DNA from 4 places in the Anoxybacillus sp. UARK-01 genome. Region 3 is predicted to be linked to each of the others. Evidence: riboswitches for the same ligand, from Rfam matches in the RefSeq annotation. Region 3 holds a riboswitch; each other region holds the start of a gene.
What was found. A riboswitch is a leader RNA that binds a small molecule or an ion and turns the genes downstream of it on or off. The one in region 3 is predicted to bind S-adenosylmethionine.

Region 1 (5,220 bases), on a different contig from region 3:
TCGCATCGCTTGCCGTCTGGCCTCAGACGCATCAAGAGTGTTCAAAGCTTCAATGGATTGCTCATGTACATTGGAAAATTTGGTCGTTGCTTTTTCCAATAAAGCTTGAAAATGGTTTTGCTTTAACATCTTCTTCAGCTTACGAATGAGCTGCTCTGTTTGCTGAACTTGTTCAATGGCCCCCTGCTTATTTCCTTCTGTCATATTGTAGGCAAAGTTATTTAAGCTTTGCTTCGTTGATTTCATGCTCGCTTCTAGCTCCTGAATAGTCAAAAGCACGGGCACAATATCTTTGTTGGTCGCTTGAATCGACAGCATATTGACAATAATAAATCCCATCATGCCGATCGAAAGCAAAATCGAAATCGTGGCATGAAGCCATAGCTTTTTCCGAACCGTCATCGCTATCCCCTTTTCTATTCCTTCGTTGTTACTTCACCATTTTCAATTTTTTGCTTCCATTGTTCGATCAATTTTTGTTGCGGCTCGCTCCATGCCATCACGCGAATCGGCGCAAGTCCGACGCCATTTTCCTTAAGGCCCAGTTGAACCGTCCCTTGTGGCATTTCGCCTTTTTGCACATATTGCTGTAAAATCGTAAACAGCGCCACATCCACATTTTTCACCATTGATGTGACAACCGCCTTTTCCGCATAAAAATATTGGTCGCTGTCAACGCCAATGGCATACTTTCCTTGCGCCTCCGCTTCCTTTAACGCTCCCACGCCCGTAAATCCAGCGGCCGTATATACGACGTCGCAGCCGCCTTTAAACATTTCTCCCGCAAGCTTGGCGCCAAGCTGATCATTTCCAAAATCCCCGGCATACACCACGCTCACAGAAGCTGAAGGTTTTAAGGCATGAACCCCTTTTTCAAAGCCGTCGGCAAATTTGTGGATAAGCGGTACATCGTCTCCGCCAATAAAGCCAACCTGATTCGTTTGGGTCGCTAACGCCGCGACCACTCCGGCTAAAAAGCTTCCCTCATCTTCCTTAAACGTAATCGAAGTCACGTTTTTCAAATTGGACACAGCATCCACTAGAATAAAAGGCTGCTTTGGATATTGCTTCGCTACTTTTTCCAAATCCTCTTGCACCATGAATCCGAGGCCGATGACGATATCATTTCCCTCTTCGACCAATTCTTTTAGCCCTTGTTCATACGTTTTCGTATCCTGCAATTCGCGATAATCGAACACAATGCCAAGCTCGTTGCGCGCTTTCATCAATCCATTGAAAGCAGAATCACTAAACGATTGATCTCCAAGTCCGACGTCAGACAACATAATACCGACTTTTACTCTTTCTTTTGTTGTGGCCGTTTCCTGCGCTGAACATCCTGAAAAAAGGCACACGACCACCATCATAACAATGATAAGACGTAGTTGCTTCATCGATTTATCCCCTTATGCTGTAATCTATCCACTATTTTTATCGGCGATATAGGGGCATCTTTTTAGCCCTGCACAAAAAAAGCGGAGTATTGTACCCCCGCTTCTATTCTTCCTTATGCTTGATATAAGTCCAGCCATTTTCTTGATAAATCCGATCTTCTTTCATAAGCCGTCCCAATGCTCTTTTAAACGCGGCTTTACTCATTTGAAAGCGCGCTTGAATATCCTCTGCATTGCTTTTATCATGATAGGGCATGGCCCCTCCTCTGCTTTCAAGGTAACGATAAATCATTCCTGCATCTTCGTCGATGCTTTCGTGCTTGCGCGGCAGCAGCGACACATTCATTGTACCGTCTTCTTTGACAGCGATGACACGCCCTTCGACTACTTCGCCAAGACGCGGTTCTCTCCTGCGTTGAGATTCGTGGATAAAACCGATATAACCCACATCTGAGATCATAGACGCTCCAGCTTTGATCACACGATATATGCGACCGCGCACATTTTGATTAAAGACGGACTCCGAAGCTTTCGTAGCAAGCTGCCGGATTGTTTCCTCATCCGCCAAGTTAGCCAACAAGCGCCCTTTCCGATCTGTTTTTAACGAACAATATAACTGATCCCCTCGCTGTGGCCATAGTGACAAAAGAGGAGGCAAATCATCGCTAGACACAAGCACATCTTTTGATATGCCAATGTCAACAAAAACACCGAGCTTTGGAACAACATCAACCACCTCCACCCAATGATATGTATCCTTTGTTATTTTGGGTGATTTCATTGTAGCGCTCAACCGTCCTTGATGGTCGTGATATAAAAAGACATGGACCTCTTCTCCGATTGCAAGTGGACGGTCTATCTCCGTTTGATGAAGCAGCACTTCTTCCTGACCGCTCGCTAAAAACCAGCCAAACGGAACCTCCCGCTTTACGGTTAATGTTCTTATTTCTCCTGGTATAAGTTGTTTCATGGATGCATCTTCCTTTTTATTGTTTATCATGCTACATTTTACTATAATAAAAACAAAATGACCAAATTTTACTGGAGGTAATATATGTCGAAAGAAAGCTCATTTGATATCGTATCCAAAGTAGATTTATCTGAAGTTACTAACGCCATTCATATCGCCATGAAGGAGATTCAAAACCGCTACGATTTCAAGGGAAGCAAAAGTGACATTTCCTTAGAAAAAGACGAACTGATCCTCGTTTCCGACGATGAATTCAAACTTGAGCAATTGAAAGATGTATTAATCGGCAAACTGATTAAGCGCGGGGTCTCTATCAAAAATATTCAATACGGAAAAATAGAACCAGCCTCAGGAGGAACGGTCCGTCAACGTGCCAGCCTTGTTCAAGGAATTGACAAAGATCATGCGAAAAAAATTAATACGATTATTAAAAACACAGGCTTAAAAGTAAAAAGCCAAGTTCAAGAAGATCAAATCCGCGTCAGCGGCAAAAGCAAAGATGATCTGCAAAAAGTGATCACAGCGATCCGTGAAGCTGATTTGCCGATTGATGTACAATTTGTCAACTATCGATAGGGGTTTGTGCGCTTCGTCTTAACAGCCTAATTCGGAGGAATTAGGCTGTTTTTATAACCAAAATGCGAACTATAGATTTCCTGGCGTAAGTCCACAAACTTTGCCTGATCGTCGCCTTTTGAGCGCTGATCCGTTCCATCTAAAAAATAATCAAAATTTGCAGTTGAATATTTTCTAAAAATTATTTAAATTATAAATAACGCATTGATTGAAAATTGCATACTCATTTTTCTTATCAAGAGAGAGGGAGGGACTGGCCCTGTGAACTCTCAGCAACCTGACTGTATGTCAAGGTGCTAATTCCAGACAGGCTTGATGCTTGGAAGATAAGAAGGAGCAACCCAAAGTCTTCTTCTTATTTTTAGAAGGCTTTTTTTATTTTTTAAGAAGACGAAGGAGTGATACGCATGGGATTTTTAGAAGAATTGCAGAAACGAATCATCATCGCCGATGGGGCGATGGGAACTTTATTATACTCCCATGGAATTGACCGATGTTTTGAAGAATTGAATCTCTCCAAACCAGAAGATATTATCCATATTCATGAAGCTTATCTTGACGCTGGCGCAGAAGTCATTCAAACCAATACATATGGCGCAAACTATATGAAGCTAGCACGCTATGGATTGGAGGACGATGTAAAAGAAATCAACCGCGCAGCTGTAAAGCTAGCGAAACAAGCGGCCTCAGGCCGTGCCTATGTTCTTGGAACCATCGGCGGTCTTCGCACATTCAAGAAAAGCGCCATCACTCTTGAAGAAGTGAAACGGACGTTTCGGGAGCAGTTGTACGTGCTTTTGCACGAAGAAGTAGATGGAATTCTGCTTGAAACCTATTACGACTTAGAGGAGCTTCAAACGGTGCTCGCCATCGCCCGAAAAGAAACAACATTACCGATTATCGCCCATGTGACCCTTCACGGTGTTGGCGTGCTGCAAGACGGGACTCCGCTCAGCGATGCGCTTTCCCAATTGGAACAATTGGGGGCCGATGTAGTTGGATTAAACTGCCATCTTGGTCCGTATCATATGATTCGTTCTCTTGAAGCCGTGCCGCTTCCCAGCACCGCATTCCTTTCCGCTTATCCGAATGCTAGCCTTCCGGATTATCGCGACGGCCGCCTTGTTTATGAAACGAACGCCGAATATTTTAAGGAAACGGCTCTCTCCTTTCGCGAACAAGGCGTCCGCCTGATCGGCGGCTGCTGCGGAACGACGCCTAAACATATTGCGGCGATGGCACAAGCCTTGATTGATCGCACGCCAATTCAAACGAAACAAGTGAAACAGCAGCAAGCAACCATCTCGATTCCATCAGCAGAGCCAAAATCTGAACCGCCTTTAGAAAATATCGTAAAAAAACGTCGGTCGGTCCTTGTTGAATTAGATCCGCCGAAAAAGCTGGGCATCGGAAAATTTTTGGAAGGAGCGAAAGCGCTCAAAGAAACGAATATTGATGCCCTAACACTGGCTGATAATTCTTTAGCTACTCCGCGCATCAGCAATGTCGCGCTCGGAACCCTTATTAAGCAACAGCTAGGCATCCGTCCGCTGATCCACATTACATGCCGCGACCGCAATCTGATTGGTCTGCAATCTCATTTAATGGGATTGCATACACTTGGCATTACGGATGTACTTGCTGTCACCGGAGATCCATCCAAAATCGGCGAATTTCCTGGCGCAACATCTGTGTATGATTTGTCATCATTTGATTTAATTCAGCTGATTCGCCAATTTAATGAAGGGATTTCCTACTCCGGTCAGCCGCTTGGGCAAAAAACCAACTTCTCTATCGCTGCGGCCTTCAATCCGAATGTCCGTTATTTAGATAAAGCGGTGCAGCGGCTTGAGAAAAAGATTCAGTGCGGCGCCCACTACTTTATTTCGCAGCCGCTCTATTCCGAACAAAAAATCGAAGAGGTATACGAGGCAACGAAACATCTTGAAGCGCCGATTTATATCGGCATTATGCCGCTTACAAGCGCACGTAACGCCGACTTTCTGCATCACGAAGTACCGGGAATCACGTTATCGGACGATATTCGTTCCCGAATGGCGGCTTGCGCCCATGATCCGATTCAATCGTCGAGAGAAGGAATTGCCATCGCCAAATCGCTCATCGATGCGGCTTTTGATTTATTTCGCGGCATTTATTTAATTACGCCGTTTTTGCGCTATGAAATGACAGTCGAGCTCGTCCGCTATATTCAAGAAAAAGAACGTTCGATTTCAGAAAGGAAGGTACTTCATCATGGCTAGCCAACTGTATAATCAGCTG
Region 2 (5,220 bases), on a different contig from region 3:
ATCCTGAGAGAGAGGTAGCTGTCTTATTCGGTGGAAAGGCAGGGCTTGTGGAAATTCCGCAGTGCTTATTAAATCCGGGCGATGTTGTGCTTGTGCCGGATCCCGGATACCCTGATTATTGGTCGGGAGTGGCATTAGCGCGTGCAAAAATGGAAATGATGCCGCTTTATAGCGAAAACGGCTTTTTGCCTGATTATCGTCAATTGGATGAAAAGGTGGTTGAGAAAGCCAAGCTGATGTTTTTAAATTATCCAAATAACCCGACGGGAGCTGTAGCGACAGACTCGTTTTTTCAAGAGACCGTTTCGTTTGCACAAAAGCATGGAATTTGCGTTGTCCATGACTTTGCTTATGGTGCGATTGGATTTGACGGGCAAAAACCGATCAGCTTTTTGCAGGCGGAAGGAGCCAAGGATGTCGGTATTGAAATTTATACATTTTCCAAAACGTATAATATGGCTGGCTGGCGCGTAGGTTTTGCGATTGGCAATGAAAGTGTGATTGCTGCGATCAATCTTTTGCAAGACCATTTATATGTCAGCTTGTTTGGTGCGATTCAGGAAGCGGCAGCGGTTGCGCTGCTTGAGTCACAGCAATGCGTGACGGAGTTGGTAGCGTTGTATGAATCACGGCGCAATGCGTTCATTGGAGCTTTACAGGAAATTGGTTGGAACGTAAGTGCTCCAGCCGGCTCCTTTTTTGCTTGGCTGCCGGTACCAAAGGGCTGGACTTCGGAGCGCTTTGCTGATTTATTGCTTGAGCAAGCGCATGTTGTGGTGGCGCCTGGGATTGGATTTGGCGAGCACGGGGAAGGATATGTGCGCGTCGGGCTGTTGACAAGCGAAGAACGCTTGACAGAAGCGGCACGGCGCATCGCTAAGCTCAATCTTTTTCAGCAAGCGGTAAAAAAATAATTGACAATCTGCATGATCCCTGTCATAATTCGAATTAAATTTGCAAAATGAAAATTTCAAAAAAATGAATAGAAGCTGTCATTCTTATCAAGAGCAGGTGGAGGGACGAGCCCAATGAAGCCCGGCAACCGACTTAACCAACGTTAAGCACGGTGCTAATTCTTGCAGCATTACGCTGAGAGATAAGAAGAGTTGAAACCAAAGCCTCTTCTTATGGAAGAGGTTTTTTTATTGGAATTGGAGGGATGAGAATGAGCCAAGTCATCGCCACGTATCTGCTTTATGATGAGGCTGATTTGGAGAAAAAGGCGGAGAAAATCGCGCTTGGCTTAACGATCGGTTCATGGACCGAATTGCCGTTTTTGGAAAAAGAACAACTGCGTAAACATAAAGGAACGGTTGTGCATGTGCAACCGCTTGAAGAAAGCGAACGTGCCAATCAATATTTCGGAAAACGCTTGAAGCGGGGAATGGTCAAGATCGCTTACCCAAGCGCCAACTTCAGCGTCGATTTGCCCGCTGTTTTGACGACGGTGTTTGGGAAATTGTCATTAGATGGCACGATTAAGCTGATAGATTTAGAGTTTTCTGATGATCTAAAGAAAGCATTTCCTGGTCCTCGCTTTGGCATTAAGGGAATTCGCGCAAAGCTGGATGTTTATGACCGCCCGCTGTTAATGAGCATTTTTAAAGGTGTGATCGGGCGCGATTTGTCCTATTTATCCGAGCAACTGAGACAGCAGGCGCTTGGAGGCGTAGATCTTGTCAAGGATGATGAAATTTTATTTGAAAATGAACAGGCGCCATTCGAAAAGCGAATTGCGGCAGGAAAAAAAGTCTTGCAGCACGTATATGAAGAGACAGGGCATAGAACGCTTTATGCGGTGAATCTTTCGGGAAAAACGTTTGAGTTAAAAGAGAAAGCGAAGCGAGCGGTGGAGCTTGGCGCTGATTTGCTGCTGTTCAACGTGTTCGCGTATGGACTGGACGTATTGCAAGGATTGCGGGAGGATGAGGAGATTTCCATTCCGATTATGGCGCATCCGGCGTTTAGCGGGGCGTTGACTCCGTCGGAATTTTACGGTGTAAGCCATCCTTTGTTGCTTGGCAAGCTCGTTCGCATGGCAGGGGCGGATTTTTCCTTGTTCCCGTCTCCATATGGAAACGTTGCTCTGGCCAAGGAAGACGCAAGTGGCATTGCCCATGAATTAACGAAGGAAGATGTATTTGTACAAACGTTTCCTGTTCCGTCTGCCGGCATTCATCCAGGACTGGTTCCGCTCCTTATCCGCGATTTTGGCATCGACAGCGTCATTAATGCAGGAGGCGGGGTGCATGGACATCCAGAGGGAGCGGCAGGAGGAGGAAAGGCATTTAGCGCCGCAATCGCGGCAGTATTAGCTGGAAAGCCTTTAAGTGAGGCGGCAAAAGAAAACCATTCATTGCAAAAAGCCATTGCTTTATGGGGCACTTAAGAGGTGAAAGTATGACGAAACCGATAATTTTTTGCGATTTCGATGGCACGATTACAAATAATGACAACATTATAGCGATTATGAAGCAATTTGCTCCGCCGCAATGGGAAAGCATCAAAGAGGATGTGCTCGCGCAGCGCTGCTCTGTTCAAGCTGGCGTCGGAGCGATGTTTTCGCTTCTTCCTTCCCGGCTAAAAGAAGAGATTACGAGTTTTATTTTAGGCACTGCCCAAATTCGCGATGGTTTTCGTGAATTTGTCTCCTTTACAAAGGAGCGAGGCATTCCGCTCTATGTCGTTAGCGGCGGAATCGATTTTTTCGTTTATCCGCTTTTAGAGGGACTTATTGAAAAAGACGCGATTTTTTGCAATGGTTCGGACTTTAGCGGGGAAACGATTCGCATTACATGGCCGTATGCGTGTGATGACCATTGCCGTAATGGCTGCGGCTGCTGCAAGCCGTCGTTGTTAAGAAAGCTAGCAACACCAGAGGCAACGAAGATCGTCATTGGTGATTCCGTGACAGATTTAGCGGTCGCCCAGCTTGCCGATCACGTGATTGCCCGTGATTTTCTGTTGCAAAAATGTGCGGAGCTGGACCTGACCCATACGCCGTTTACGACGTTCTTTGATGTCATTGAATCTTTGAAAAGGATGGAGGTGAGCGCATGAGCGATTTATTGAAGAAATGGGAAGAGCTTGCTGATGTCAAAGCAGAACTGGCTTCCCGCGATTGGTTTTTGGGAACAAGCGGGAATCTATCGATCAAGGTGGCTGATCAGCCGCTAACCTTTTTCGTTACGGCCAGCGGAAAAGATAAACGAAAACAAACAAATGATGATTTTCTTCTTGTCGACGCTTTGGGCAATCCGGCTGAGTCGACCCATTTAAAGCCATCGGCTGAAACCTTGCTGCATGTGGAAATTTATAATAAAACGAACGCTGGCTGCGTGCTTCATGTTCATACGATTGATAATAATGTCGTCTCTGAACTGTACGGGGATGATGGGGAAGTCATTTTTACCGGCCAAGAAATGATTAAAGCGTTTGGTCTTTGGGAGGAAGATGCGGTTTTCCGCATTCCGATTATTCGGAATCATGCGCACATTCCGACGCTTGCCTCTGAGTTTTCGCAGCACGTCTCGGCAGATAGCGGAGCGGTGCTGATTCGCAACCACGGTATTACCGTATGGGGAAAAAGCTCCTTTGAAGCGAAAAAGTTTTTAGAAGCGTGCGAGTTTTTGTTTAGCTATCATGTTAAGCTGCTTATGCTAAAAGGTCACAAAGTATTCACTTCATAGATTTTAAAATGATAATGGAGGGATGAAAAATGGCAGTTATTAAAATTAGAAACACAGGTGAATGGATCAAAGGTCATGAGAATGTAGGGAGCTTTCTAGAAAAGCAAGGCGTTCTGTATGAACATTGGGAGATTAGCAAGCTGCCAAATCACTTAAAAGAAAAGTTTGTTTTGAGTGACGAAGAAAAAGAGGAAATTTTAGGGGTTTTTAAAGATGATATTGAGGATTTAGCAACAAGAAGAGGCTATAAAGCGTGGGATGTTGTCGCTTTATCAGATGCGACTCCGAATTTAGAGGAGTTATTGAAGAAATTTGAACAAGTGCATATTCATACGGAGGATGAAGTGCGCGCCATCGTCGCGGGTCACGGCATTTTCATTATTAAAGGCGACGAACAAACAGGATATTTTGAAGTGCAGCTGGAAGCTGGCGATGTCATTTCCGTGCCAGAAGGAAATCCGCATTTCTTCACATTAATGGAAGACCGCCAAGTGGTAGCTGTTCGTTTGTTTATTGATCCATCTGGCTGGGTTGCCCATCCTTATGAGGAAAAAGAAGAAGCTGTTCAATAACCAACAAGCGCAGGAATCTTAAGCGATTCTTGCGCTTTTTGATGGATGTAATCGAATCTATTCGTCGAGCAGCTTTCTAGCACTGAAACGAATGGCAGAAGAACGTGCGAAATGGACGGTGTAGATCGGGGCGTTTCATTGACAAAGAGAGGATTTTTCGCTACAATGGCTTCGAATTCGACCGATAAAGGATTTGATGACAAGTGGCGGATAGAGAGGAAATTTTGCAATCATTAAAGCTATTTATTGTGCTGTCAAGAGCGTACCGTGCTGTTAATGATCAAGTAAATAAATCCATTCAGTCGTTCGGCGTGAACCCTACGGAGTTCGCTGTGTTGGAATTGCTATATCATAAGGGGGATCAGCCATTGCAGCAAATTGGCGGGAAAATTTTACTGGCAAGCGGCAGCATCACATATGTTGTCGATAAATTAGAGCAAAAAGGGCTGATTATGCGCAAAGCATGTGAAAAGGACCGCCGTGTAACTTATGCTTCGATTACGGATAAGGGAAAAGCTTTTATTGAAAAGGTATTTCCGGAGCATGAACAAACGATCCATGAAACACTTTCCGGATTAACGATTGAAGAGAAAGAACAGGTTATTGAGTTATTGAAAAAAATGGGATACGGTGCGAAACAGCAATAAGTACAGATGGTGAAAGCGCCAGCGGATCAAAGGTTCGCTGGCGCTTTTTTATAATGGGTGGCGGGCGCGCGTTCTTTTTTGATAAAGAGAGAGGAGAGACTATAGATAAAAGAAAGAGAGGGAGAACCCCCTCTCTTTTGGATCAAGCTGACAGTCTTTTTTTCGCGTTTTCTTCTTTTTCTGCTGCTTTTTTCACAAGCGGATAAAAAATGATGCCGCTTGCGAGCAACACAATGCCAAGCATGAAGGTTTTGATGTCAGATGTTCCCGCGATAATGACCCAGATGGAATAAATAGTGGCCAGTGCTGCAA
Region 3 (5,220 bases):
GTTACTATATTGAGCGTTTGCTCACCGAGCACTTGCCTTTTTCTCAAAAAGTGAAAAATGGCTGGCTCCGTCTCGCATCGATTGATCCCGATAGCGGGGAATGGGTGTCGTGGGGACGCTCCCTATTTTAAAAGATCTGGAAAAGCCGCTTAGTCCAAGTGATTGGCTAAGCGGCTTTCCATATAATCAGGACCAAAATGGGTGAAGAGGAATTTTAACACATGGACCGAGAAGTCTTCTCCCTCTTAACGAAATGGAGGTGGGAGAGGTTTATGCAAGTTTTAGGGTTGCTACATGTACAAAAAAAGGGGGGATCTACACGACGGAAGATGCCCCCTAAATATTAAGCAATTGGTCCGCCAAGCTTTTCAATGCTTGGATCGACATTCGTAAATTTTTTGAAGTTTTCACGGAATTTTGCGGCAAGATCTTTTGCTTTTTGCTCGTATGCTTCTTGATCAGCCCACGTATTTTTTGGAAGCAATACTTCATCAGGCACTCCAGGAACATGCGCCGGAATTTGTAACCCAAAAATTGGATCTTGTACCGTTTCGACGTTGTTCAACTCGCCTTCAAGGGCTGCTTGCACCATTGCTCGCGTATATTGCAGTTTCATGCGGCTGCCGACTCCGTATTCCCCACCGGTCCAGCCTGTATTCACTAAAAACACTTGTACTTGATGCTCGTCGATTTTTTTGCCGAGCATTTCTGCATAACGTGTTGCTGGAAGCGGTAGGAACGGAGCTCCAAAGCAAGTCGAGAACGTTGCTTGCGGTGACGTAATGCCGCGTTCTGTGCCAGCCAATTTGCTTGTATAGCCGCTCAAGAAATGATACATCGCTTGTTCTTTTGTAAGCTTGCTGATTGGCGGTAAAACGCCGAATGCGTCAGCTGTCAAGAACACGATAGTTGCCGGATGGCCAGCGACGCTTGGATCAACAATATTGTCGATCGATTGAATCGGATACGCTGCGCGCGTATTTTCGGTCAACGTTGCGTTGTCGTAGTCAGGAGTGCGTGTGTTTTCATCTAGAACGACGTTTTCCAGTACAGCGCCAAAGCGGATCGCATCAAAGATTTGCGGCTCTTTTTCACGTGAAAGATTGATGCATTTTGCATAGCAGCCGCCCTCAATGTTAAACACTCCGCTATTGGACCAGCCATGTTCATCGTCTCCAATTAAACGGCGCTTCGGATCGGCAGAAAGCGTCGTTTTTCCGGTTCCTGATAATCCGAAAAATAGTGCGACATCTCCTTCTGGACCGACGTTTGCCGAGCAGTGCATTGGTAAAATGTTTTGCTCTGGAAGAAGGAAATTCATCACAGAGAAAATGGATTTTTTAATTTCTCCCGCATATTCAGTACCGCCAATGAGCACGATGCGGCGTTCAAACGAAATGATAATAAACGTTTCTGATTTTGTTCCATCGACAGCTGGATCCGCTTTGAAGTTTGGTGCGGAAATGACTGTGAACTGTGCATCGTGTGTTTCCAGCTCTTCCTGTGTCGGACGGATAAAAAGCTGATGTGCGAATAAATTGTGCCAAGCAAATTCATTGATAACCTGAATAGGCAGGCGATAGGCCGGATCAGCTCCAGCGAAGCCTTTGAATACGAATATCTCATCTTTTTGCATTAAATAGTCGATGACTTTATGATATAATTGATCAAAGACTTCTTCGGAAATCGGTTGATTAACTGTGCCCCAATCGATTTTTTCTTTTGTGGAGGCTTCCGCTACAATATATTTATCTTTTGGTGAACGTCCCGTATATTTTCCAGTTGTAGTGGCAACCGCGCCAGTCGCTGTCAGCATTCCTTCTTTGCGCTCAAGAACTTTTTCTACTAGTTGAGAAACAGACAAATTTTGCTGTATGTTTTGCCGTTGGAGCAGTATATTCAACTTATTGGTAACATCAACAATGCTCATCTACAAAACCTACCTTTTTGTAAAGTTATAAACCTGAAATTAGTATAACACATTTAAATAATTAGTCCATACTATTTAACGTAATTTTTCACGTTTATTTTTTGTCTATTTTGTTGCAAATACATATGGAGAAAATTACCCTGTGCAACATGAAAAAATTTTGCCGAATCATGTTGACTTTTTTTTGTTGATTAAGCTATGATAACATATTGAACGGTTACTCTTATCCCGAGTTGGTGGAGGGACAGGCCCAATGAAACCCAGCAACCGTCACAACAATTATACATGTGAAATGGTGCTAACCTGTGGCAAGGCATAGCCCTTGAACGATAAGAGTGAAAGGCGCGATATGAAAGCAAATCACCTTTCCTCGATATCGAAGGAAAGGTTTTTTCGTTTATATAAGCGGGGGAATGAGTGCCGTATCAATTTTTCAGTGATCAGAGGCGCAAAAGGCGGCGTCTCTCAAACATGAACATAAGAGGAGGAAAACAACGAATGTCAGCCAAACGCCGTTTATTCACTTCTGAATCTGTTACAGAAGGCCATCCTGATAAAATTTGCGACCAAATTTCCGACGCGATTTTAGATGCGATTTTAGCAAAAGATCCAAATGCCCGCGTAGCATGCGAAACAAGCGTAACAACGGGTCTTGTATTAGTGAGCGGAGAAATTACGACATCCACATATGTGGATATTCCGAAAATCGTTCGCGATACGGTTCGCGAAATTGGTTATACTCGTGCGAAATTTGGCTTTGATGCTGATACATGCGCAGTATTGACATCGATCGACGAGCAATCACCTGATATTGCCATGGGTGTTGACCAGGCATTAGAGGCGCGTGAAGGTCAGATGACTGACGAAGAAATCGAAGCGATTGGCGCGGGCGACCAAGGATTGATGTTTGGATTTGCTTGCAATGAAACAAAAGAGCTTATGCCTCTGCCGATTTCGCTGGCGCACAAATTAGCTCGCCGTCTCTCAGAAGTGCGCAAAGAAGATATTTTGCCGTATTTGCGTCCAGATGGCAAAACGCAAGTAACAGTGGAATACGATGAAAATGGCAAGCCGGTACGCATCGACACGATTGTTGTTTCGACACAGCATCATCCAGAAATTACGCAGGAGCAAATCGTGCGCAATATTAAAGAACATGTGATTCAACCAGTTGTTCCAGCGGAATTAATCGACGAAAATACAAAATACTTTATCAATCCAACAGGTCGTTTTGTGATCGGCGGTCCACAGGGAGACGCTGGATTAACAGGCCGTAAAATCATTGTTGACACATATGGAGGCTATGCTCGCCACGGCGGTGGCGCGTTTTCAGGAAAAGATCCGACAAAGGTTGACCGTTCGGCAGCCTATGCTGCGCGTTATGTCGCTAAAAATATTGTCGCTGCTGGCCTTGCTGAAAAATGCGAAGTGCAGCTAGCCTATGCAATCGGCGTGGCAAAACCAGTGTCCATCGCCATTGATACATTTGGCACAGGAAAGGTATCTGAAGACATTTTAATTGAAGTGGTGCGCAATAACTTTGATCTTCGTCCTGCTGGCATTATTAAAATGCTTGATTTGCGCCGTCCGATTTACAAACAAACGGCGGCCTATGGTCACTTTGGCCGCGCGGATGTGGATCTTCCATGGGAGCGCACAGACAAAGCGGAAGCGTTAAAAGAGCAGGCTCTTGCATTGGCGAAGTGATAAGGCATCAAAAGAGAGTTACATGAATATGTAGCTCTCTTTCTCTTTTCTGTTTGATTTGCAACGAATGTTGATAAGGTTCGACTAATTTATTGTAATCAATGGTTAAAATAAATGTAACGTTCCAAATGTCCAAATCTGTGGTATAATTTTCGAGTTGAATATAAAGAAGTAGGTGAAACGGCATGTGCGGTTTTATAGGTTGTGTCCATGATCATCCAAAAACACTTGATGAACAATGGAAAAAAACGTTTGAAGAAATGAATGACATGATTACTCATCGCGGTCCTGACGATGATGGATATTTTTTTGATGAACATGTTCATTTCGGCTTTAGACGTCTCAGCATTATCGATTTAGAAGCTGGTCATCAGCCGTTATCGTATGAAAACGAAAAATATTGGATTATTTTTAACGGTGAAATTTACAACTATATTGAACTGCGTGATGAATTATTGCAAAAAGGATATCCATTTGCGACCCACTCCGATACAGAAGTCATTATTGCTTTATATAGCCATGAAAAAGAAAAAGCGGTCGAAAAGCTGCGCGGCATGTTTGCCTTTGTCATTTGGGACAAGGAAGAAAAATCGGTTTTTGCCGCTCGGGATCCTTTTGGAATCAAGCCATTCTTCTATATGGAAGAGGAAGACCGCACCTTTTTTGCATCGGAGAAAAAAAGCATTTTGCATGCGATAGAAAATGATTTACTTGACTATGAAGCATTGCAGCACTACTTAACATTTCAATATGTCCCTGAACCGATGACGATGTCTGCCGGAATCCGCAAGCTGGAGCCTGGCCACTATATCAAAAAGAAAGTTGGCGAACCATTGACGATCCATCGCTACTGGAAAGCGAACTTTCAGCCCGTTGTTCAATCTGAAGATGAGCTTGTAAAAGAAATTCGCGAGGTATTATTTGATTCGGTGAAGGTGCATATGCGCAGCGATGTGCCTGTCGGATCATTTTTATCAGGAGGAATTGATTCATCGCTTATTGCTTCGATTGCCAAGCAATTTCATCCCAACATTAAGACGTTTTCTGTTGGCTTTGAGCGTGAAGGATTCAGCGAGATTGACGTAGCGAAGGAAACGGCGGAAAAACTGGGAGTCGAAAATATTAGCTATGTCATCTCTCCTCAAGAATATATGGATGAACTTCCAAAAATTATGTGGCATATGGACGATCCGCTTGCTGATCCGGCGGCTGTTCCGCTTTATTTCGTTGCTCGCGAGGCAAGAAAGCACGTAACCGTTGTCCTTTCAGGAGAAGGGGCTGACGAGTTATTTGGCGGCTACAATATTTACCGTGAGCCGCAATCGCTGGAGGTTTTTGAACGAATGCCTCAGGCGGCGAAGTCAGCATTGCGAATGATTGCCCGCATTCTTCCTGATGGAGTAAAAGGGAAAAGCTTTATTGAACGCGGTTTAACACCGATGGAGGAACGATATATCGGCAATGCGAAAATGTACAGTGAAGCAGAAAAGCAAAGCTTGCTGAAAAGTTATCGTAGTGGACTGGAGTATACGAATATTACGGCTTCTCTTTATCAGGAAACGCCGGATTATCCGCCTGTCAAT
Region 4 (5,220 bases), on a different contig from region 3:
CTGCTTTTGCTTTTTCCATGAAAGGAATGGATGGCGGGCGGCATGGACCAAATCATCAGCCACAATATTTTCATAGACTGTTAAAAAGGGGAATAGCGCTGTGTCGACTTCTTGAACCACTAAGCCAATGCCGGCCTTCTTGGCGGCCGCCGGATTTGGAAAGTTGACGTCTGTGCCGTCGATCGTGATAGTTCCCTCATTGGGTTGAAGATCTCCAGCTAAAATTTTCATTAATGTACTTTTTCCGGCTCCATTCATTCCTAAAAGGGCGTGAACTTCCCCTTTCTTTACATGGAAATTCACGCCATTTAATACGGTCACGCGATCGAACGATTTATAAATATTGTTCATGAAAAGCCCGCTCATTTTGTTTTCCCCTGTTCTTCTAATGTTTTCATCCATGGAGAGAGAGCGACGTTGGATTGACCCCAGCCAGTAATGTATTGATGCAGATCTCCCATTGTTACTTGCTGATTAGGCAAGTCTGTCTTTTTCACCAGATGTGGCTCGAGAGAATAAATACTTGGCGTTTTCTCACCTGCAATTTTTTGATAAGCAAACCGTACTTGGACTCGGCCGACTTCGGCAGGGTCAGTCGCGGTTGTTGCTACCCATGGGCTGTCTGGCTGCTGAATCATTTGCAAATCTTCATCGCTTAAATCAATGCCGTATACTTTGATTTCGGTACGGCCCGCCTGTTGAATGGCTCGTGTGGCTCCTTTCGCAAATTCGTCCCATGTAGCGAATACAGCATCGATATCGCCTTTGTTCGGATATTTTTTCAAAATCGCTTCCATTTGCGTTTGTGTGTCTAATGCTGTATTAGAGCTGGCATTGCCGAATTTAGCAATTTCTTTAATGCTTGGATACCGTTTTTTAAATGCGTCATAAATGACATAACGCCGTTCCATTGGTGTAAAACCACCGACCCAGATGGTAACAATTTTTCCTTCGCCATTTAAATCTTCTGCTAATGTTTTTAATGTTTTCCAAGCAAGGCTATAGTCATCTTGGTCAATGACGGTTACGCCGGGAATATTTAAGTCGTTGTCAAAAGCGACGACAGGAATGCCTTTGGCCACCGCTTTTTCAACCGGCCCTTTTAATGCGTCGGCTCGTCCGTGGTCCAAAAGGATGGCATCGACATTTTGCGTGATCGCGGTTTCTACATATGAAGCCATTTTCGTTAAATCGTTATCAGCATTGTAAACTTGTACTTCTCCGCCAAATTTCTGCACTTGATCTTTTACGCCAGCAATATATTGAGAGGAGAAGGTACCGATCGAAAATTGCATAATGGCCGCAATTTTAATGGGTTTTTTTAATTGATTTGGAATAGCGGCCTGCTCAGCGGAAGCGGATTCATTGGCTGTATTGTTCGTCGCCTTCTGTTCCGTGTTTTCTTGTTTAGCCGCTGGTTTAGAGCTTACAGCATCTTGTTCATTGGTGCAGCCTCCGAGCATGATGCCGAATAACAATAGGATTGCCAACAAAAATGTGTGTCGTTTTTTCATCGCTTGATTTCCTCCTTAAACAAAGCTGTCAGCACGCTTTCATAATGGCCGCTTATGATTCCTTTTTCAGTAATAATGGCTGTAATCAGCTCGTGAGGCGTCACATCAAAAGCAGGATTGTATACTTTTACTCCAAGAGGAGCGATTCGTGTTCCTGCCAGCTCGGTTATTTCTTCAGACGGACGCTCTTCAATCGGAATATCTGCCCCTGTCTTAGTCGATAAATCAATAGTGGACAGGGGAGCCGCTACATAAAAAGGAATGTTGAATGCTTTAGCGAGCAATGCCAAGCCAAATGTACCGATTTTATTGGCGGTATCTCCGTTTGCGGCAATGCGGTCAGCACCGACGATGACAGCTGTGATGTCTTTTGTCTTTATAGTTTGTGCTGCCATATTATCAGTGATCAGCGTTACATCAACGCCTGCTTGCATGAGCTCCCATGTCGTCAGCCGCGCGCCTTGCAAAATGGGTCTTGTTTCGCAAGCATAGACATGCAGACGAATTCCGCGTTCTTTTGCCAAATAAAAGGGAGCAAGCGCGGTACCATATCGAGCAGTAGCGATTGATCCAGCGTTGCAGATGGTTAAAATGCGATCTCCCTCTTGAAAAAGAGAAAGGGCATGTTCACCGATGGAGCGGCATGTGTTCTCATCCTCGCTTTGAATACGGATTGCCTCATGAACCAATGCTTTTTTGGCATCGGCGACAGACGAAACGTTCGCAATGCTGGCCATCAAGCGGTCGAGCGCCCAAAATAAATTGACGGCTGTCGGTCTGGCACTTGCCAAATAATCACGATCCTTTTTCAGAAGGTTGCGAAAATCTTCGGGAGAATTCGTTTGATAGCTGTGTGCCGCTAAAGCAAGACCGTATGCAGCTGTGATGCCAATCGCTGGAGCACCGCGAACCTTCAATGTGGCAATTGCATCCCACACAGATTGAATATCTTTTAATTCTAAATATTCAGTCTCATTCGGAAGCTTTTGCTGATTTAAAATGGTCAAATGTGTGTGATTCCATTCAACAGAACGCGGAATGGAGAGCAATGAATCCATATTCTTCTTCCTTTCGTTTAATGAGTGGCAGCAAATGTTTGAAAGAACAAAGAGCGTATTTGTTGCACTTCATGGATCGTCTGGCGATGTAAAATCAGTTGTCGCCCGAGCTGAAGGGCAAGCTGCTTGGCATGGATGCGCGTAGGTTGATCTTCGATTCCGTCAAGATCGGCGACATGGGCTAAGCCGATCGTGCGCCGGATGATTTCACAACCAGCAAAACCGACCGCATCGATGAGCGTTTGCTGCAACACGTCTTGCAACAATCCTTCAGTTTTTGCATACGGTTCTACATTATGCTGTTCCCAAAGGGCAGCAAACGTGTGCGTAAATACATTCCATGTTTTTTCGATGTGAGCCAATAGTGGCTCATGTTCTGAACGGGACAACGCATTTAGGAGTAAATTGGCAAAAAATTGGCCGATATCAAACCCGAATGGGCCGTAAAACGCAAACTCAGGATCAATGACTTTTGTTTCTGTGTCGCTTGCAAAAATGCTTCCAGTATGTAAATCCCCATGAATGAGCGCATCGGCTTCCGTTAAAAATTTCCGCTTGAGTTTTGCTACTTCAAGATGAAGCGCATCGTCATTCCAAAGAGCCTCTACGTCACGGCGCAACTCCTCTTCAAAATTATTCGTTTCATGGTCGAAAAACGGATCAGTAAAGACGAGATCTTCGGTAATTTTACATAACTCTGGATTGATGAAATTTTGTTGCAGCTGTTTTTTCTGCTGCTGGTTCATGCCAAAGTCCGATGTGTAAAATAACGTTTTAGCGATAAACTCTCCAATGTGCTGGGAAAGAAGCGGATATGTTTTTCCAGCAATGAATCCTTTTCGAGCAATTTGCAGATGCGATAAATCCTCCATCACGGTAATCGCCAACGACTCATCCGAATAGTATACCTTTGGCACGTATTGCGGAACGTAGTCGGCAAACGTGCGCAACGCATGGCTTTCAATGACAGCCCGCTTAAGCGTAAGCGGCCAGCTTTCACCGACGACTTTTGCATATGGTAGCGCTTGTTTAATAATGACTCCTTTCTTTGTTTGGGGATCAAATACATGGAACACAAGATTTAAGTTACCATCGCCAATTTCTTGGCAAATGAATGGTGTTCCTTCCGGAAATAAGCCTAATCGAGCAGCGAGTGCAACCGCTCCTGATTCCGTTAAAGGCTCGTAGACGGATTGTTTAGAATGTGTCATCATTTGTACCCTCCTTATCATTCACTCAATCAATGAAACAATGAAAAAACCTCTTTCGCTTTTCGAAAGAGGTTTGAAGTCGGCTTCTCCCCTCTTATCTCTCAGCGTGTTGCTGCAAGAATTAGCACCGTGCTTAACGTTGGTTAAGTCGGTTGCCGGGCTTCATCGGGCTCGTCCCTCCACCTGCTCTTGATAAGAGTTTGTTCGGTTTTATTCGAATGTTTTTAACAATGCAAAACTTTTTTCAATTCGCTTGATTCGAATCATACATTCGATTTGCCAGTTTTGTCAACTGTTTTTTTGAAAATTTTTTTCGGCCGAAATATAGTGCTCAGGTCGGCGGTCTTGGAAAATAGGAATTTGCTTGCGAACTTCTTTCACTTTTGACAGCTGGATTTCGGCCATAAGAGAGCATGGATTTTCATCGGCTTCGGCGAGGATGACTCCCCATGGATCAATGACAAGTGAATGGCCGGCAAATTGATTGTTCGGATCTTTTCCAGCACGATTGCAGGCGATTACATAGCATTGATTTTCAATCGCGCGCGCTTGCAAAAGGGTTCGCCAATGTTCAAGGCGGGGCTGTGGCCATTCGGCGACCACAAACAATAACTCTGCGCCTTGGATTGTATGGGCGCGAATCCATTCAGGGAAGCGAATGTCATAGCAAATGACTCCCGCGCACAACGTTTGCTCCAAGGTAAATAAGCCGCTCGATTCACCGGATTGTAAATACAAATGCTCATCCATGAGCTGAAAGAGATGGAGTTTGCTGTATTCTCCTACAATGTCGCCGTCTCGATTGACAATGTACATGGTATTGGTGATGCCGGCAGCGGTTTTTTTGGCAATGGAGCCAGCAACAATACAGACGTTGTGCAGGCGTGCGAGCTTGCTAATAAACGATTTGGTATCAGCGCCATTCTCATCAGCAATGTCGTCAAGGCGTGCGAGATCGTATCCGGTTGTCCATAGTTCAGGAAGGACGATGACGTCAACAGAGCTTTGACAAACTTTTTCGATCTCTTGTTGAACGCGGCGTTTATTTTCCGCAGGATTTCCGAAAGCAATATCGAGCTGAAGACAAGCAATTTTTAATGTCATAATCATTCACCCCAAAAAAATGTCTTTACAATTTAATTTTTACGATATATGATGTTTGACTAGAATTTCAAGAATTTTTTGAGTAGGTGAAGCAATTGAAATCATTTGTCCAATCCGAGTTGTTGCAAAGTCTTCCGAAGCAGTTTTTTGCTTCGCTTGTCGACAAAGTAGGAAAAGTGGTGGCTCAAGGACATGATGTAATTAATCTTGGTCAAGGAAATCCTGATCAACCGACGCCTCCGCATATCGTAGAAGCGCTGCAAAAAGCGGCGGCTAATCCAAAATACCATAAGTATTCTCCGTTTCGTGGCTATTCGTTTTTAAAAGAGGCGG

Region 1: linked by a shared signal. The riboswitch ahead of B6A27_RS05270 (bifunctional homocysteine S-methyltransferase/methylenetetrahydrofolate reductase) and the one ahead of metK (methionine adenosyltransferase) in region 3 are both predicted to bind S-adenosylmethionine.
Region 2: linked by a shared signal. The riboswitch ahead of mtnW (2,3-diketo-5-methylthiopentyl-1-phosphate enolase) and the one ahead of metK (methionine adenosyltransferase) in region 3 are both predicted to bind S-adenosylmethionine.
Region 4: linked by a shared signal. The riboswitch ahead of mtnK (S-methyl-5-thioribose kinase) and the one ahead of metK (methionine adenosyltransferase) in region 3 are both predicted to bind S-adenosylmethionine.

The regions. Positions count from the first base shown of each region.
Region 1 covers NZ_NASY01000031.1:166,468-171,687, reverse strand. The annotation lists gene B6A27_RS05290 (methyl-accepting chemotaxis protein) at 1-402, opposite strand, end outside; gene B6A27_RS05285 (BMP family lipoprotein) at 417-1,394, opposite strand; gene B6A27_RS05280 (CvfB family protein) at 1,498-2,364, opposite strand; gene B6A27_RS05275 (YajQ family cyclic di-GMP-binding protein) at 2,449-2,940, shown strand; SAM riboswitch class I at 3,170-3,273, shown strand; gene B6A27_RS05270 (bifunctional homocysteine S-methyltransferase/methylenetetrahydrofolate reductase) at 3,348-5,201, shown strand; gene metH (methionine synthase) at 5,194-5,220, shown strand, end outside.
Region 2 covers NZ_NASY01000057.1:26,655-31,874, forward strand. The annotation lists gene B6A27_RS17840 (pyridoxal phosphate-dependent aminotransferase) at 1-914, shown strand, start outside; SAM riboswitch class I at 996-1,103, shown strand; gene mtnW (2,3-diketo-5-methylthiopentyl-1-phosphate enolase) at 1,166-2,389, shown strand; gene B6A27_RS17850 (2-hydroxy-3-keto-5-methylthiopentenyl-1-phosphate phosphatase) at 2,401-3,060, shown strand; gene B6A27_RS17855 (methylthioribulose 1-phosphate dehydratase) at 3,057-3,689, shown strand; gene B6A27_RS17860 (1,2-dihydroxy-3-keto-5-methylthiopentene dioxygenase) at 3,719-4,261, shown strand; gene B6A27_RS17865 (MarR family winged helix-turn-helix transcriptional regulator) at 4,465-4,908, shown strand; gene B6A27_RS17870 (amino acid permease) at 5,051-5,220, opposite strand, start outside.
Region 3 covers NZ_NASY01000042.1:45,302-50,521, forward strand. The annotation lists gene B6A27_RS09960 (DUF2309 domain-containing protein) at 1-131, shown strand, start outside; gene pckA (phosphoenolpyruvate carboxykinase (ATP)) at 344-1,930, opposite strand; SAM riboswitch class I at 2,151-2,266, shown strand; gene metK (methionine adenosyltransferase) at 2,429-3,637, shown strand; gene asnB (asparagine synthase (glutamine-hydrolyzing)) at 3,823-5,220, shown strand, end outside.
Region 4 covers NZ_NASY01000057.1:21,396-26,615, forward strand. The annotation lists gene B6A27_RS17815 (sugar ABC transporter ATP-binding protein) at 1-366, opposite strand, end outside; gene B6A27_RS17820 (sugar ABC transporter substrate-binding protein) at 363-1,514, opposite strand; gene mtnA (S-methyl-5-thioribose-1-phosphate isomerase) at 1,511-2,572, opposite strand; gene mtnK (S-methyl-5-thioribose kinase) at 2,590-3,783, opposite strand; SAM riboswitch class I at 3,875-3,982, opposite strand; gene B6A27_RS17835 (carbon-nitrogen family hydrolase) at 4,072-4,887, opposite strand; gene B6A27_RS17840 (pyridoxal phosphate-dependent aminotransferase) at 4,983-5,220, shown strand, end outside.